3 regions of the Lacipirellula parvula genome follow, and region 3 is predicted to be linked to each of the others. Evidence: riboswitches for the same ligand, from Rfam matches in the RefSeq annotation. Region 3 holds a riboswitch; each other region holds the start of a gene.
The links. Region 3 has a riboswitch for cobalamin ahead of PLANPX_RS25175 (DUF1559 domain-containing protein). Riboswitches for the same ligand answer to the same signal wherever they lie in the genome.
Positions count from the first base shown of each region.

Region 1: another riboswitch for cobalamin. It lies ahead of PLANPX_RS02750 (ribonucleoside-diphosphate reductase subunit alpha); the one in region 3 lies ahead of PLANPX_RS25175 (DUF1559 domain-containing protein).
Region 2: another riboswitch for cobalamin. It lies ahead of PLANPX_RS16310 (PEP-CTERM sorting domain-containing protein); the one in region 3 lies ahead of PLANPX_RS25175 (DUF1559 domain-containing protein).

Region 1 covers NZ_AP021861.1:728,627-734,096, reverse strand. The annotation lists gene PLANPX_RS02780 (DUF2293 domain-containing protein) at 1-362, opposite strand, end outside; gene PLANPX_RS02775 (ArsR/SmtB family transcription factor) at 558-893, shown strand; gene PLANPX_RS02770 (SRPBCC family protein) at 890-1,345, shown strand; gene PLANPX_RS02765 (hypothetical protein) at 1,342-1,566, shown strand; gene PLANPX_RS02760 (DUF1801 domain-containing protein) at 1,613-2,077, shown strand; gene PLANPX_RS02755 (DUF1801 domain-containing protein) at 2,098-2,469, shown strand; cobalamin riboswitch at 2,610-2,834, shown strand; gene PLANPX_RS02750 (ribonucleoside-diphosphate reductase subunit alpha) at 3,084-5,470, shown strand, end outside.
Region 2 covers NZ_AP021861.1:4,191,898-4,197,367, forward strand. The annotation lists gene PLANPX_RS16305 (hypothetical protein) at 1-1,456, opposite strand, end outside; gene PLANPX_RS28260 (hypothetical protein) at 1,486-1,620, opposite strand; gene PLANPX_RS16310 (PEP-CTERM sorting domain-containing protein) at 1,631-3,430, opposite strand; cobalamin riboswitch at 3,662-3,871, opposite strand; gene PLANPX_RS16315 (DUF3500 domain-containing protein) at 4,116-5,144, opposite strand.
Region 3 covers NZ_AP021861.1:6,453,018-6,458,487, reverse strand. The annotation lists gene PLANPX_RS25180 (dockerin type I domain-containing protein) at 1-769, opposite strand, end outside; gene PLANPX_RS25175 (DUF1559 domain-containing protein) at 759-1,673, opposite strand; cobalamin riboswitch at 1,796-2,065, opposite strand; gene PLANPX_RS25170 (YidH family protein) at 2,153-2,557, opposite strand; gene PLANPX_RS25165 (OprO/OprP family phosphate-selective porin) at 2,720-4,180, opposite strand; gene PLANPX_RS25160 (BNR-4 repeat-containing protein) at 4,456-5,208, opposite strand; gene PLANPX_RS27585 (hypothetical protein) at 5,393-5,470, shown strand, end outside.

The DNA of each region.
Region 1 (5,470 bases), 1.2 Mb from region 3:
TGAAACGCAAGAAACGAGACGACCGCACCATGAAAATCTTCGACGTATTCCGCCTGAACTTTCTCCCGTCGCTGAGCATCGGCCACCTTCCGCTTCGCAAAGCTCTCGGTCGAACGCTCCGTTTCGAGATCGGCTTGAATCCGCGCGATCGTCGCCGCAGGCGCCCAGACGCCGCGCGAGAACATCTTGCGGCCCCGCTTCTCCGCGACGACCCAATGGTCGCCCGCGGCCTTCACGCGGCGGGTCAGCGCCGCATCGCCCGGCGGCAGCAGCGACCAATCGGCAGGGGCCGTCAGCAAGGTTCCGTCCGGAGCGCGGACGGTGTCGGGACTCGGTCCGGGGGAGTAGGTCTCAGCGCTCATTCATCGTCATCCGTCGCTGCGAGCGGTGGCTCTCGGCTCGCCAGTCAATTCATCGTATCGCCGCGGCCAGCGCGACCGCAGCCAACCGCGTGACACAGTTCCGCCCTAGGAACCACGCCCCTCTTCAATATAAAAAAGCTGGCCCCGCAACCAGCCCGCTTGACTCGTAAGCAATCACTTACCTATAGTGGCGGCATGGTGAGCACGCGAAACCCCGATGCCGACGTCTTCGGAGCCATCGGCCATCCCGCCAGAAGGCACATTCTCGATCTGCTTGCAGAGTCCGATCGATCCGTCAGTGCGATCGCGTCGCACTTCGAAATCAGTCGCCCGGCGATCTCGCAGCACCTCCGCATCTTGCTCGACGCGGGCCTCGTGACCGAGGAGCGGCACGGACGCGAACGCCGCTATCACTTCATTCCTGAGCGTCTCGCCCCCGTGCGAGATTGGCTCGCGCTCTACGAGCGGTTTTGGGACGATCGTCTGCAGAAGCTGCAGAATGTGCTCGCGAAGAAGAAGGGCAAACAATGAGCCGTATGATTCGCAAAGAAATCCTGATTCCACAGTCGCGCGAAGAGGTCTGGCAGGCCGTCACCGACAGCGCCACGCTTGCCGAGTGGATGTTCCCCAACGACTTCGCACCGCAAGTCGGCCGGCAGTTTACGTTCGAAGTACCGCCCAATCCCCAGGCGAATTTCGACGGGCTCACTGTTCGCTGCACCGTACTGGAGTGCGAACCTCCCCGCCGGCTCGCGTTTTCGTGGACCGCCGGCGGACTGGTCGACACCCGCGTCTCCTTCGAGCTTGAAGAAGAAGGCGCGGGGACGCGACTGCGGCTCGAACACGCTGGCTTCGACCTCGCGGCGCCATGGGGCGAGCAAGCATTCAAGGGCGCCGAGTACGGGTGGGCGAAGATGCTCAAGCAGCTCGTCGCCATCCTCACGAACACCGACAGCCAAACCTCCGAAGGATCATCCACATGACCCAAAGCACGAAGCGGACGATCCTCCGCTGGATCCACATCGTTTTCAGCGTGCCGATTATCGGCTACGTCTACAGCCCGTTCGAAGAGATTCCCAACTACGCCCCCGCGACGAGATACGTCTTCCTGCCGCTCCTCGTCCTGTCGGGACTGTGGATGTGGAAGGGCCATGTCGTGCGGCGATTGCTTTCCCGCGGTTCGACCAGCGCGGCTGGCGCCTAGCAATCAGGCGAGATCGATCTACCTAGCGTGACAGAGAGAAAATCGCATGGCCAAGAAAACGCCAAAGAAGCCCGCGCCCAAGCGTGCCAGTGCGAAGCCTGCCGCCACAAAACCAAAGCTCCTCTCCGGCGGTAATCCTCAAATCGCCAAGGGCTACGGCGACGAACCGGTGCAGGCCTACATCGCGGCAATGCCAGAGTGGAAGCGCGAGCTCGGCGAACGGCTCGATGCGATCATCACGCGGACGCTGCCCGACGTGGCGAAGGCGGTGAAGTGGAACTCGCCGTTCTATGGCCGCGACGGGGAAGGGTGGTTCCTCAGCTTCCACTGCTTCGCGAAGTACGTGAAAGTCGCGTTCTTCAAAGGCGCCGCGCTGCGGCCGCTGCCGCCGGGCGAGTCGAAGCAGAAGGAGGTGCGGTATCTAGATATCCACGAGGACGACGAGCTTGATGAAGCGCAGTTCGCCAAGTGGGTGAAGCAGGCGAGTAAGTTGCCACTGGAGCGGATGTAATCAATCCACGGAGAAATCATATGGCGAGTAAAGCATCCGATAATCTCGACGATTGGCGAACTGAAACGCTCGAACGGATTCGCGAGCTCATCGCGCAAGCCGCGCCCGATGCGGTCGAAGAAGTAAAATGGCGGAAGCCGTCGAACCCCGCGGGCGTGCCGACTTGGTCGCAAGGCGGGATTCTCTGCACCGGCGAGACGTACAAAGACAAAGTGAAGGTGACGTTCGCCAAGGGGGCGGCGCTCCCCGATCCGAGCGGTCTGTTTAATTCGAGCCTCGACGGCAACGCGCGACGGGCGATCGATTTTTTTGAAGGAGACAAAGTGAAGGCGACCCCGTTCAAGGCGCTCATCCGCGCGGCGGTGAAGTTGAACGCAGGGAAGGCGAAGTAGCGAGACCAGCGCATGTGCGTCACCGGTCAACGGCGCGCAGTCAGCGTGATCGAAAGAGTCGCTCGGTTGTTCGCAGAGCTTAAAACCAAGCTCAAAAAACTTCTCCCCGAACACGCTGGACATCGCTCCCGACCCGCAGTATGTTGACGCCCGTTGCTGGTCGACCACAAGCGATTGTGGTCGCGACAAGAGGGAACCTGGTGCAAATCCAGGGCTGCCCCGCAGCGGTAAGCGGAAACGAACGCCGTCATTAAGCACTGGCTCGCAAGGGCTGGGAAGCGACGGCTAGTAGGTGCCGGAGGACCTTTCGAGGCCCGCCGGCCAGTCCGCAAGTCCGAAGACCTGCCAGCGACTGAGCGGTTCAGAATTACAGGATTGCGATGACCGGATGTCATCGGACTGGGCCGCTTGTCTACCGAACCTTCTCGGGAAAGGACGGTCGAGGATGTTGATATTCTGCTGCGCGCAGTCATTACTCGCTGGCTTCCGCTCGCCGTTGAGCGCTGGCACTCTCGCGACTGCACTCTCGCACGATTCCTCGATCGGCGTTCACCGGTTTGGTTCCGGGAAACCCGCTGTCCCCTATCGGGTCGATAGGGAGAGGAGTCACTCTCATGCTGTGCGCCCCCCACGAATGGATTGTCCGCAAACGCGACGGTCGTCACGTTCCGTTTGAACTCGACCGCATCCGCGGCGCGATCGCCAATGCGTTTCGCGCGGAACTGAACATCGCCGCCAGTGCGCCGCTCGACGACGACGTGGCCGCCGACGTGGCGGGCGTGCTGCAGTCGGTCTCCGACGACGTCTCGCCGCTGGTGAATCAGGGCGAAGGGGTCAGCGTCGAGCGGATTCAAGACATCGTCGAGATGGAGCTGATGGCCCGCGGGCATTATCGCGTCGCGCGGCGGTACATCATCTACCGCGCCGAACACGCCAAAATGAGAGCGATTCGGGGCGAAGCGATCATTCAGGCGCCGCCGACCGTGCAGGTGACGCTCGCCGACGGCAGCCGCGTGCCGTTCGATGCGCGGCGGATTCGCAAGCGGCTCGCCGAAGCGGCGGCCGGCTGGGAAGCGGTGGTCGACGTCGACGAACTTGTCGACGAGGTGCTGCGATCGGTCTTCGACGGGATCTCGATCAACGAGATTTACCGGGCGCAGATTCTGGCCGCACGCTCGCGGATTGAACGCGATCCAGCCTACGACGTCGTCACCTCGCGGCTGATGCGCAACGTTATCTACCAGGAAGCGCTCGGCGAAACGCCCGATGCGCGATCGCTCGACCGGCTCCACCAGCATCAGTTCGAGCACTACATCATCGACGGCATTCGTGCCGGACGGCTGTCGGCGGAGCTGCGCGAGTTCGATATAGAAAAACTCGCCGCGGCGATGAAGCCGGAGCGGGACGCGCAGTTCCATTACCTCGGCCTGCAGGCGATCTACGACCGCTACTTGCTCCACGTGAACGGCCGGCGGATCGAAACGCCGCAGTACTTTTGGATGCGGGTGGCGATGGGCGTCGCGCTGCGGGAAGCGGCCCGCGAAGAGCGGGCGATCGAGTTCTACGAGATTCTGTCGACGTTCCGGTTTACTTCAGCAACGCCGACGTTGTTCAACGCCGGCACGCCGCATCCGCAGCTGAGCTCGTGCTACCTCAGCACCGTAAGCGACGATCTGGGACATATCTTCAAAGTGGTGTCCGACAACGCGCTGCTATCAAAATGGGCCGGCGGGCTCGGGAACGACTGGACGAACATTCGCGCCACCAACTCCCACATCCGCGGCACGAACGGCCGCAGCCAGGGGGTGATTCCGTTCCTGAAGGTGGTGAACGACGCCGCGGTGGCAGTGAACCAAGGCGGCAAGCGGAAGGGCGCCGTCTGCAGCTATCTTGAGACGTGGCATCTCGACGTCGAGGAGTTCCTCGAATTGCGGAAGAACACCGGCGACGATCGCCGCCGCACGCACGACATGCACACGGCCAACTGGATTCCCGACCTGTTCATGAAGCGCGTGCGGCAGAAGGCCGATTGGACGCTCTTCAGCCCCAACGAAGTGAGCGACCTGCACGATTTGTACGGCCGCGAGTTCGAAGCTCGCTACGAGCAGTACGAGCGGATGACCGACGAGGGGGAGATCGAACTCTTCCGCCGCGTCCCCGCCGCCGACTTGTGGCGCAAGATGCTGACGCGGCTGTTCGAAACGGGGCACCCTTGGATCACATTCAAAGATCCGTCGAACATCCGCTCACCGCAAGACCATGTGGGCGTGGTGCATAGCAGCAACCTCTGCACGGAAATTTTGCTGAACACCTCGGCCGACGAAACGGCCGTGTGCAACCTCGGGTCGGTCAACTTGGCAGCGCACATCGTTGACGGGGCGCTCGATCTGGCGAAGCTCGAAGCGACCGTCACCGTCGCGGTGCGGATGCTCGACAACGTGATCGACGTCAACTTTTACCCGACGCCTGAGGCGGCCAACTCGAACCAGCGGCATCGCCCGGTGGGGCTGGGGCTGATGGGTTTTCAGGACGCCCTCTACGCGCTCGGGCTGAGCTACGCCAGCGACGACGCGGTGGCCTTTGCCGACCGAAGCATGGAGGCAATCTCGTACTACGCACTGCTCGCGTCGTCGCAACTCGCGGCGGAGCGAGGCGCCTACCAGAGTTACCCTGGTTCGAAGTGGGATCGCGGGCTGCTGCCGATTGATACGTTGCAACTGCTCGAAGAAGCGCGGGACGTGCCGATTCCGATCGACCGCGCGGGGTGGTTCGATTGGTCGCCGGTCCGCGCGTCGATCGCGGCGCACGGCATGCGGAACAGCAACGTGCTGGCGATCGCGCCGACGGCGACGATCTCGACGATCATTGGCGTCTCGCAATCGATCGAGCCGGCGTACAAGCACCTCTACGCGAAGAGCAACCTCTCGGGCGAGTTCACGCAAGTGAGCGAGCCGCTGGTGGCGGAGCTCAAGCGCCGCGGCCTGTGGGATGGGGCGATGCT
Region 2 (5,470 bases), 2.3 Mb from region 3:
ACACATTCAGGTCCTCGGCATCGACAATCCCCGGCGAGGCGGTTTCGTTGGGGAGCGGCATGCTCCCGCCGTAGGCGCGTTGCCAGGCGAGGAAATCGGCGCCGTCGACGAGGCCGTTGTCGTCGTAGTCGCCGGGCAGGGGCGCGGCGGCGGTTTGGACGATCGCGAGCCACGCTTCGCCGGCGGTCCAATCTTCGAGAAGCGCCATGCCGGCGGTCGCGTCAAAGGTGAACGACGTTTCGCTCCAAGCATCATCGCTCCACGACAATATCTGCAGATCGCTGCCGTCGCCGGCGTAGTCGCTGCTCACGCCGAGGCGGTAGTCGGCGGCGAACGCGACCGGCGCGTCGCCGACGAGAGTGGTTACTTCGAGTGCAAAGTTGGTGAGCACGTTCTTGCCGGCGAGCGCGGCGAGGGCCGTTTCATCGGCAAGCGGAGCGGTGGTCAGCTTGGCCAAGTCGGCGACGGCGGAGAAATCAGCGATCACCGCCGACTTCGCAAGGTCCGCGCCCTGCTGAAAGAAGAGCCTCGTCCCTGCGTCGACGTTATCCGGGGTGATCGACAGCGAATCGCCGAGCGTCATCGGCCGCACGTCGGCAAAGCCGTCAATCTCGCCATCGCGGAACTGGGCGGTCGCCTCGACGCGCACGTACTGAATCGACGAGAAGCCGGTGGGGGCGAGGTCGATCCCCGTGCCGCCGCCGGAGTTGAGATACATGCCGATCGCGTTGGCCGCTGAAAGTTGCTGGCCCTGAACGCCGAGCACCGCGTCGAGCGTCGGGTTCACCGGCTTCGTAAAATCGGTTGGCGTCGAGGTCCAGCCGTTGCCGGTGGCGTCGTGCTGCGCGCCGCTCCACTGCGTTCCCTGCGTCGGAAACGCGGTGTCGCCGTACGGACCGTTCGCATAGGTGTACCAATTGACGTTGTCGGGGCTCACCGAGATGACGACCGGCTCGGCGAACAGGCCGCCGACCAGGTTGTACGCCCGCATGTCGCTTGAATCGCTGACAAAGCCGTTGCCGACGTAAAACGAGTTGCCGAAGACGTTCAGATCGATGCCGTACGGGTTAGTCGGATCATCGACGATCGGCTGATCGAATTTAACGGTAATGAAACCGTAGTCGTAGCCGCCGCCGTTCGACTTGCGGCTGAGCGTCGTGATGATTTTGTTGCCGGCGAGATCGCGGTTGTACGCGGGCTCGACGATTTTGATGTGATAAGGCGCCGTGCCAATGACGGGGTCGTTGTTGTTGGCAACGCGGGTTGGCTCGCCAAGGACAGCGAGCGGATCGTTGTAGAGGGCCGCGCCGCCGAAGGCGCCATTGTGGGCGACGAGCGTCGTGGCGTAGGGACTTTGGGCGGCCGCGGTCGAAGCAAGCGCGGCCGCCAGAGTCAGTGCGAGGAAGAACCGCCCTGCCGGCAATCGCCGGCAAGACGGGGTCGTAGAAACTTGCATGGGACTTCCTTGATTGGTTTTGTCCGTGGTCAGTCGTCCGTTGTCAGTTGCTGAGGAAATGCCGCAGCTGGATTGAAATTGTGGGAGGCGTCTCCGACGCCGATTTCGCGCACCACGCCGAAGCGTTCCAGCCGCGCCGCATCGGCGTCGGAGACGCCTCCCACAGAATTGTCGCTACTTGCGTCGGCGAATGGTGAACATCGCCAAGGCGACGGAGGCGGCGAGCGCGAACGCGGCTGGCTCGGGGACTTGGGCGGGCGTCGGCACGGCCGGCGTTCCGCTGTCGCCGGTTGTGAAATCGACGTAGCTCCAGCCATCCCACGAACCGTTGGTCAGTTCGCGACCCGAGAAGCCAAGGCCCGAATAGCCCCACGCCGGGGCGGAGGGGTCGGAGATCCAGTAGCTCCAGTAACCGGTGAACCAACCTTCGCGGTAGTAGTCGTCGCTGTCGGTCGCGGCGCCCGTCTCGACGCCTTCGAAACTCGAAACGAACGAGCCGCCGTCGCCGTCGACGTCGTAGCCGATGCCGAAGGTCGAGTTGCCGAGGCCGCCGCCGAAGGAACTCGCCCGCAGGTAGAGGCGACTATCGCTCCCTGAGTACGTGCCCAACTCTGAGCCGCCGTCGCGTTCACGCACGAGGGTCGTGCCGGCGATCGCGCGAAACATCTGCTCGCCTGTCGCCGTGCCGTCCCATTGGTAGCCCCAGACGTAGCTCGCATTGCCCGTGGGGTAATAGAAGTCGACGACCAGCGCTGCGCGGTTGCTGCCCGTGCCGACCCAGTAGTCGACGTCGCTGAAATCGAACGCGTCGTAAGGGGAGGCCTCGACCGCCATCGGGGCAGCCGTCAGCACCAACAGGGCGATCGCCAAGCAACGCGACCGGCGACGCATCAGCAAACCAAAGGTCCCGGCCGCGGCCACGAGTAGCAGTGTCGCGGGCTCCGGCACGGCGTAGGCAGTTACCGCACCGTTCTGGTAGTAGCCGAGAAGCAACTCGCCGGTGCCGGCGTTGTAATTCCACGTCGGCGGTTGGAGCGAATCGAGCGTCTCCTGCGGGCTGGCGATCTTACGCAGCACGCTTGCCGGCGAGTTCCCATTGATCGGCGGCGCGGCTTGCGGATTGGCCAATGCGTCGGCGACGGCGCTCGCGCTGATCAGTGCTGCGTAGCCTTTGTCGTTCGAACCGCCGAAGAAATCGGCGCCGCCGACGAACATGTTGCCCGAGCCATCGAAACCGAAGGGGTAGGCCGAGAGCAAGTCAGCGACCGGCGTGCCGGTGGCTTCGAAGTTGAGCGGGGTGTTCGTCGCGAGGGCGTTTTGCCAATCGCCGGCGGCGAAGGCTTTGATCCACCCGGTCGAACTGCCGCCCGTGTTGTAACCATAGCCGTTGCCGGTGTAGAGGTTGCCGGCCGCGTCGATCGCAACGCCGGCCGAGGCGCCGCCGATGTTGGTAATCACCGGGGTCATCGTGGCGGTTTGCGTGTCGAGGATCTCGACCCGCGGGCCCGACATGCCATTGGCGATGGCGAGGTAGCGGTTGTCGATCCACTCGCCAGCGAAGTCATCGCCGTTGAAAATGGTGACGCTCGCGGGATTAGCGGTTTCGAAGACGGCAATCGTACCGCCCGCGTTGCTGCCGGCTGCGGCGCGGGTTCCATCAGGCGACACGGCGAGGAAGCCGGGGCCCCAGGACATCAACGAAAAGCCGGGGATGTCGCCGAGCGCGTTGAAGGCGCCGCTCTTGGGAGCCGTCTCGACGGAGACGTTCACGCCATTGAGCAACAGGAGCCGGCCGTCGGGAAGGGCGTCGAACAGGACGTTGCCGCCCGAACTGTCGCCGCCGGCGGGGAGGGTGAAGTTGCGCGTCGGCTGGTAGGCGTCGATGCCGACGGCCTTCGCTTGCGGAGCGGCGTAGCTCGCCGCGAGCGTGAGGGCGCATGCGAGCGCCGCACTGAATCGTAGAAGTCTCGTCATTAGCTGAATTCCAGCTGCGGCTGTGATCGCCGCATGGCCTAATCGCGAGGCCGAGGTGGGCAGGAGCCTGCGCGGGAAGTTCGCTCACGACGAACAGCCAGAAGGGCAAGAACTGGCGAAACGACGTCGACCATCGCCCGCACACAGCGGCACGATGCGACAACAGCGAGTGAAGCCAGGTCCGGCCCGTCCTAAACGCGAAGACGGAAAACGGGCGCCCGACGCCGTAGCGTCGAACGTTTGCTCCCAGGCCGGTCTTCTGGCTTCAGACATCTCGGCCGATCGCCTTCCCATTTCGACAGCAGTCGAAACAGTGGCTTGTTGATCGGCCAATCAAACGTCCATCACAGCGGCGCGTCCGCGTCGGATTCTCACCGACTTCCCTTCGCGGCGACTGGGGAGTCGCCACGGGCTTTCGCCGCCCGAGAGCAGTGGGACAAGATAGCTGGCCGCGGTGGGCTGTGCAAACGGGTGCGGAAGAAGACTAACCGCCAAGGACGCCAAGAGCGCCAAGGAAAATGCAAAAGACTTTCCCGCGAATCACGCGAATGGTCGCGAATAGGAAGAAGGAATCACGATGAATTGAATTCATGCATTATTCGCGCTAATTCGCGGGGACTATTTCACCCCGTATTCCCTTGGCGCTCTTGGCGTCCTTGGCGGTTGCCTTTGCATTTTCCCGCGATCACTCAGCCACGCCGAAGTCGTGGTTGAGGCTCCGCCACACCGAGTGGATGTGGTTCGCGGGGTTGCCGGCGGGGTCGGCTTGGATGTTCACCAGTTCGAGCAGGAACGTCGGGCCCTGGATGCGGTAGGCGTGGCCGACGCCCGGTTTGTCGGCGCCTTGCCAGGCGAAGTGGACGCGGTCGAAGCCCGAGGCGTCGATCTCGGCGAGGCGGGCGGCAGCGAGTTCGGGCGCCTGGTTGTTGCAAAACGCGGCGAGCAGCGAGCGGAGCGTTTCTTTTTGGAGATCGGTGAGCTGCTTGGCGGGAATCCCCTCGGGGGCGGAGCGGGGCGGTTCGGGTTGGCCGGCGGCGCGGTAGTCGGCGGGCGGCTTGTCGGCGATGATCGCCTCGGCACGCTGCGATTGGTCGAGGCTCGTCAGTAAATCGAAGGCGAGTTGCTCTTCTTGGGCCAGCGTTCGCGTACCGACTTCGGGCCCTCCTTCGACGAACGTGATCAGCGTGGCGGGGTTGGCGCCCCAGAAGCTCGGCGTGTCGCCGACGATCGTGCCATCTTGCACTGCGATGTTCTGCGAGAAGTGGTGACCCTCGAAACTCCACCCCCAGGCGCCCACGCCGGCTGGCTCGCCGAAGATGGTGATGAAGTACCGCTCGGGATCGCGGAGCGGCGCGCCCTGCACGTTCTTCTCGCCTTCGCGGAGGTTGTTTTCGAGCGACATGATCTTGAGCGCTTTGTCGTAGCCGTCGTCGCTGAGGCCGGAGTGGAGCAGGGCGAGGGCGAGTTGGCGCTGTTCGGGCGAGAGGACGGCAAACTCGACGCCCTTGCGATCATCCTTCGGAATGTTGTGCCAATCGCGGCGCTGGGGCGAATCGAACGCGACGACGGCTTCGGTGCGCTGCTCAGGCGTGAGCGCGGCGAGAAAGGCGTTGGCGGCGGCGGCCATTCCCTCAGCGCGAGACTGTGCGAGTACGGGGGCAGCGTGGAGTAGCAGAACGACGACGCAGGCGAACTTGGCGGCGAGGTGAACCATGAGGCGATTGCTCGCGAGAATGGAAAAGGGATGACGCGACGCCGGTCAGTGTAACCGGCTGGGGTGGGCGATGCGAACGGCGCAGCAGAGAAGGATGGCAGATACGACAGCTCGTGGATGCGCGCTAATCGCGGGCGGAGAGGCCTATTCAACGACAAGCTACTGAAGCCTCAGAGAAAACAAAACAATGAGGTCCCCTCCCCTTGAGGGGGAGGGTTAGGGAGGGGTGACGGAAGCGGGTACCAGGGTTCCACCCCCTCCCCAGCCCTCCCCAGCCCTCCCCTCAAGGGGGAGGGAGCCACAACATTTCTCTTAACAAGGAGCTC
Region 3 (5,470 bases):
TCAGCTCAGCCCCAGTCGTGATGCCGTAGCCCCGTTGCCACGCGAGGAAGTCGGCGCCATCGACGCCGCCGTCGCCATTGAAGTCGGCGCTGCCGACGATCGCCGGCGCGGGAGCGGCGAACGGATTGTCGGCAAACTGCTGAAAGCCGGCCTGGTTCACCGCGGGGTGATAGGCCCAGCTCTCCCAGTCGCCATCTTGCAGCACGCGACTGCTCATGCCGACTTGCGAAGCGGTCCACGACCCGCCGGCGAACGGATTGGTGTGCGAGTAGCCATAGTTCCAAAAACCGCGGAACCAACCTTCGTTGTAGTAGTCTGCGGGGTCGACCGCCTGCGCACGATCGGCCGGGCCGCTCACTTGCGCGATCCCCGCTTCATTGAACGTCGTGCCGTCGTCGAGCGCGAACGCGCCGTCGCCGTCGTCATAGCCGAGGCCATAGAGCGACGAACCAAGCCCGCCGCCAAAGCCGCCCGACTTGGCGAACAACCGAGGGTCGGCCGTCACCACGGCATTGAGCAGCGTCTGCCCCGTCGCTGCTCCATCCCAACGAAACCCCCACGCGAGCGTCGTCCGCTCGGTCGTCCCGGTGAGCCACTCGATCGCCACGACGGCGCGGTTGCTTCCTGTGCCGACCCAGAACTCGACGTCGTCGAACGACGCGACCGGTCCCGCGGCCGCCGGCTGCGTGCCGACGCCGATCAACATCGCTGAACAGAGCGACCACCATGCGAGCGCTACGATGAACTGTTGCCGACCACTACGGAGCATGAGCCGCCTCCTCGCCCGCGCGGGTCAGCATGGCGTTCAACACGCGTTGGTCGAGCTGCTCGCTCAAGAAGGCGACGTGCCCGTCGCAGAAGACGGCTTGCGCGCCGCCGGGATGGGGCGAGCCGATTTCGTTCTCCAGTCCTTCGGTCGAATTGATTGGCGTCGACTGCTCTTGAGCAAAGACGTTTTGGCCGTTGATCCACTCGCATTCGACGCGGCGGCGGAGGAGCGACTCGGCGATGGCGACCGTTTGCGACAAGCCGTCGACGATGTCGCGGTAGGCAACTGGCTCGTCGTAGACGAACACGCCGAGCGAACCCGGCTCCAACACTTGGCCGCTGAACCACTCACTCGGATCGATACTGAATGGCGCATCGCGACCGGCGCCTTCGACGCCGTAGATGCCGCCGTAGTCGGTGAACGCCGCGCCGCGCCACAGGTTCGAATCGCTCGCCGTTTCCGGTTGCAGCGTGCTCGGGCAGAGGAAGACGTCGACCTGTTGCGAGGCGGCGGGAAGGTTCGGCGCCTCGTCCGACGGCTTCGTGAAGTCAAGCCGGGCGTGCAGTGCCGTCTGCTCCAGCCACGGCAGCAGTTGGGCGTTCCACGACAGGAAGAGTTGCACCCCCTCTTGCGGCGGCAGGCAGCCAATGCAGCCGGGGGGCAACGTGCGACGCTGCCCCTCGTAGTTGATCGCCGCGAGGCCCTGCTGTTTGAGATTGTTCGCACAGCGACTTCGCCGCGACGCTTCACGGGCCGCTTGCACCGCCGGCAGCAGCAGCGAGACGAGCACCCCGATGATCGCGATCACCACCAGCAGTTCCACCAGCGTGAAGCCGCGCGACGGCGCGTGCGACTCGCGGCGGGTGGCTGGCGGGCAGGGCATGAGCACTTGCGTCCGTCTCATCGTGGGCGAGCCGTGGCTCGATCAATCGCCGACCCTGCGTGGGCGCCAACGAAGATCGCCCAGACAATCGGCGGCAACGATGAAACTATCTCGCCATCCGCCCGTCCCTCGCAGGAGCGAATCGCATTGCTGCATGCAGTGGTAGGTCTTCTGACTCCCAGGCTCGACGAAACTCGCCTTCTCGCCGCATGTAAACCCTGTCGAGGCTTTGAGCCCTCTCAGGGTTCGGACTGGTTGCTTAAGCGACCAGTCCAGCGGCAATGGCTGAAGATGCGTTCGTCGAATCGCGCCTGGTCACAGCGGCGGGGCCGTCCCGGAATCGCACCGGAGTTCCCTGTTGCGTCGGCCGAGCGACACGTGCCCAGCCGACCACCAACGCATGGTGAACCAAACTCAAGGGATCGAGTTTAACGCGCCCCTTCGGGGGGCGTAAAGCAGGGGGCGCAAGTGCTGCGAAGGGAGTGGTTTAGGCGATCCGGTCAGCGGGCGACGGCCGCGGCCCGGCCCGTTTCGGCGCTGTTTGCGCTGACGACCAAATACCCGCCGAGGGCGAGGCCAATGAGCGAAATGAGGAGTGCGAAGATCACCGACCATCGCATCACGCCCGGTTGCGTCCGCTGCGACTTGGCGAGGCCGTGCCAGAACTTCGCGTGCTGCCAGGCCGCGACGCCGATGGCGACCGAGCCAAGCACCACGAGTCCGACGCCGATCCATGTCGACCCGGCATGCGTCGGCGCGTCGGGAGCGTTGCGGACGATCCGCAGAAACAACCCGAACCGCGCGACGACGAACCCCATGCCGACGAGCGTCAGCCCGGTGCGAACCCACGCGAGCAGCGTCCGCTCGGCGGCAAAGTAAATCCGCGGATCGTCAGCTTCAGCCATGGTTACGTGAACCTTCAAGAGAATTGGAACCGCCGATCAACGCCGAAAGACGCAGATGAATGCAGCGTGAGCATCCACCCGCGTCTAACGGCAGCATTCTACCTACTTATTGCTTCGACTGCTTCGTGTCCTCCGTCGTGCTCTTGGGTTCGCCTTCTTCCCTTAGAAGTCAAACTGAGCCCGCGTACCGAAGATGTCAGACTCGGTGTCGTTCCCCACCGGACGGTCGAGGAAGTTGTGGATGTAGTTGAACTCGAACCGCGTGAATCGATTGAGGTACCAGTTCAAGCCGAACGTGAGATCCTGTAAGTGACCGCCTTGGACGAACTTGTCGTTGAGGTCGAGCGTCGAGTAACGGCCAGCGATTTCCCACGCGCCCCAGCTGCCGTTGCCGAAGTTGACGTCGGGGACAACGCGAGTGAAGGCCGCTGTTTTGTGATCGTAGTTGCGACGTTCGCCGGTGAGGACGTAACCGACCTGGGCGTAACCGGCGGGGAACTGCAATTGCGGGCCCGTCGGTTCGTTGAGCATTGCGTACATGTATTCCGATTGGAACACGAGCGAGCCGAAGCCCGCCGCTAGTTCGCCGCCGACGACCTGGTAGCTTTGTGTCGGCAGGAAGCCGGTGTTCACATAGAACGGAATCGGGAAGTCAGTCACGTTGTTGGCGTCGAGTTGCGTGAAGCCGACTTCAGGCGTCGACCGCAGCCGCAGCGTGTTGCCGGCCGGTTCGTTGTAGGTGTAGCTGCCGCCGACGTGCACGACGTTGTTGCACTCGTCGTTGTAGAGCAGCATCGTTTCGCGAGTCGACATGCCGTAGCCGTTGTCGCCGGCGACGTTACCGTACTGGTCGGTGGGGAAGCGGTAGCCCGACCAGGCCCAAGTCGCTTGTTCTTCGAAGGCGGTGTTGAAGAAGCCAACGCCGACTTGGCGGAACGGCACCAGCGCGAAGGCGAGCGACCGTTCCATGAACAGCAGTTCGCGAAAGCTCGTCGCTGGTTCCATGCTGAACGGCTGTTTCCATTGGCCGACTTTGAAGTGGCCGACGCCGGGCAGGTCGGCGACGTCGACCCACACGTCGGTGAAGTTCGGGCGGCCGGGGAACGCGAAATCGTACTCCATGCGGTACTTCACGTTCTCGGCGAGGAAGCCGTTGGCGCCGAGACGAGCGCGGCGGAAGCCGGCGACGTCGCGGGCGTCGCCGACGACGGCTTGGTTGTCGGCCGGCTGATCGAACCAAATGCCGTCGATCTGCGCGGCGCCCGACACGATGATCAGCGGGTACTTCGGCTTCTCGGCGGGCGGCGCCAACCCTGGCGGGCAGGTCGGGCACTCGCCGAGTTGGATGAAGCTCGCAATTGGCACGACGCCGTTGTCGAGCCGCAGGCCATCGGCAATCGACGAGTTCGCCGCCGCGGGCTCAGCCGGTGCGGCGGAGGCCGCACCGTCCACGGTCTCGGCGAGCGGCGTCGTGGGGACGAACGACAGCTCTGTTTCGCTGTCGACAGGCGGCAGCGAAACGAGCGCTTGTTCGAACGATTGGGCGCCGACGGGCGCTTGCAGTGCAAGCGCGACCAACGTCGAAGCGCAGTGGGGCCAGAGACCCCAGGCGGGACGCTTCATTCCTCGATTCCCTTCGAGCAACGGGCGACGGGGCGGGTATAGGGGGTGTTAACACCAAGAAGATCGACGGCGTTAGAAGACGGAGCTTAGGCAATGTGAGAAGCTTTGTGCATCATGCGCTTCAGGGCGATCGATTGCATCGGGGCGGTTTTGTGCGTTCGCGTGCTAGCATCGATTGTGCGATTGAAGTCCACGCTTCAGATCGCAAATCGCCAGGGTGCATGACGCATTTCGCCCTGCGGCCGTTACGCAAAGCCGCGTCCGTTGGTTACGGTTTACGGCGCAACCAACGGACGAACAACATCCCCCGCGCGATTCGTGTAGTAGAGCGCCGACGTCGATCGTTCCAGCGGATTGCCGTCGGCCCAAATGGCGTAGAAATCGGGGTGGGCGTTTACCGGACGCCGCGCGTAGGTCTGGTTGACCTGGCTCCCTTGCGTGACTTGCCGGGTGCGCTGCCACGTCGCCCCTTCGTCGCGGCTGGTCCACAGCACCATCTCGCCGCCGGTGTTAAACGGCTGCGGCCCGGGATCGGTCGGCGCCAGCAGTCGCCACTCGTCGCCTTCGACGTAGAGCGAACCGAAGTCGTAGTTGTGGTCGCTCACGGTGATCGGCCGGCGGCGCCACTCCTCGCCGGTCCAGTGGGCGGTCCACCACTGCCGCTCGCCGTTGGCGGGGCCGGGGGCGTAGCCGTCGGTGGTGAGGTAGACGATTACCGGTCGGCCCGCGGCGTCGAAGTTGAGATCCTTCAGGTAGACCAGTTTGCCTTCCGCTTGGTAGTCGTAGATGAGCGCGTCGTTGTCGATCGAAGTGATCGGCAGTTCGACCTCGTGACCGGCGGCGGTCCGCCAGGTGGCGCCCATGTCTTCCGTCGCGAGGTAGTAGAGATTGGTGCGGGCGTTTAGGCCTCCTTTGTTGGGATGAACGTTTGAACGCGGTCGCCGCTCCGCGCGGCAGCGGCTGGCTGATCTGGTAGTGGCCCGACGCGGCGCGAGCCAGCGGCTGTTGTTCGGACCACTCGCGGCCATCGCGGCTCGTCTTCCAGAAGAGCATCCGCTTGCCGTTTTCGTACCGCGTGTGGAGGAAGAGGAAGCCCTCGCCGGGGATGTACCATGGTTGGCTGTACGAGAAATTCGTCTTGGCGATGACTTCGAATCGTTCGATCGAATGGGGTGAGACGCTCCGCAAGATGTACGCATCCTCTCGCGGGCCATGAGCGCTGCAGAAGAGCCACACGTGACCGTCGGCGTCGATTTGCAGCGTGGGGTTTTCGTGAGCGTCGTCGATGTG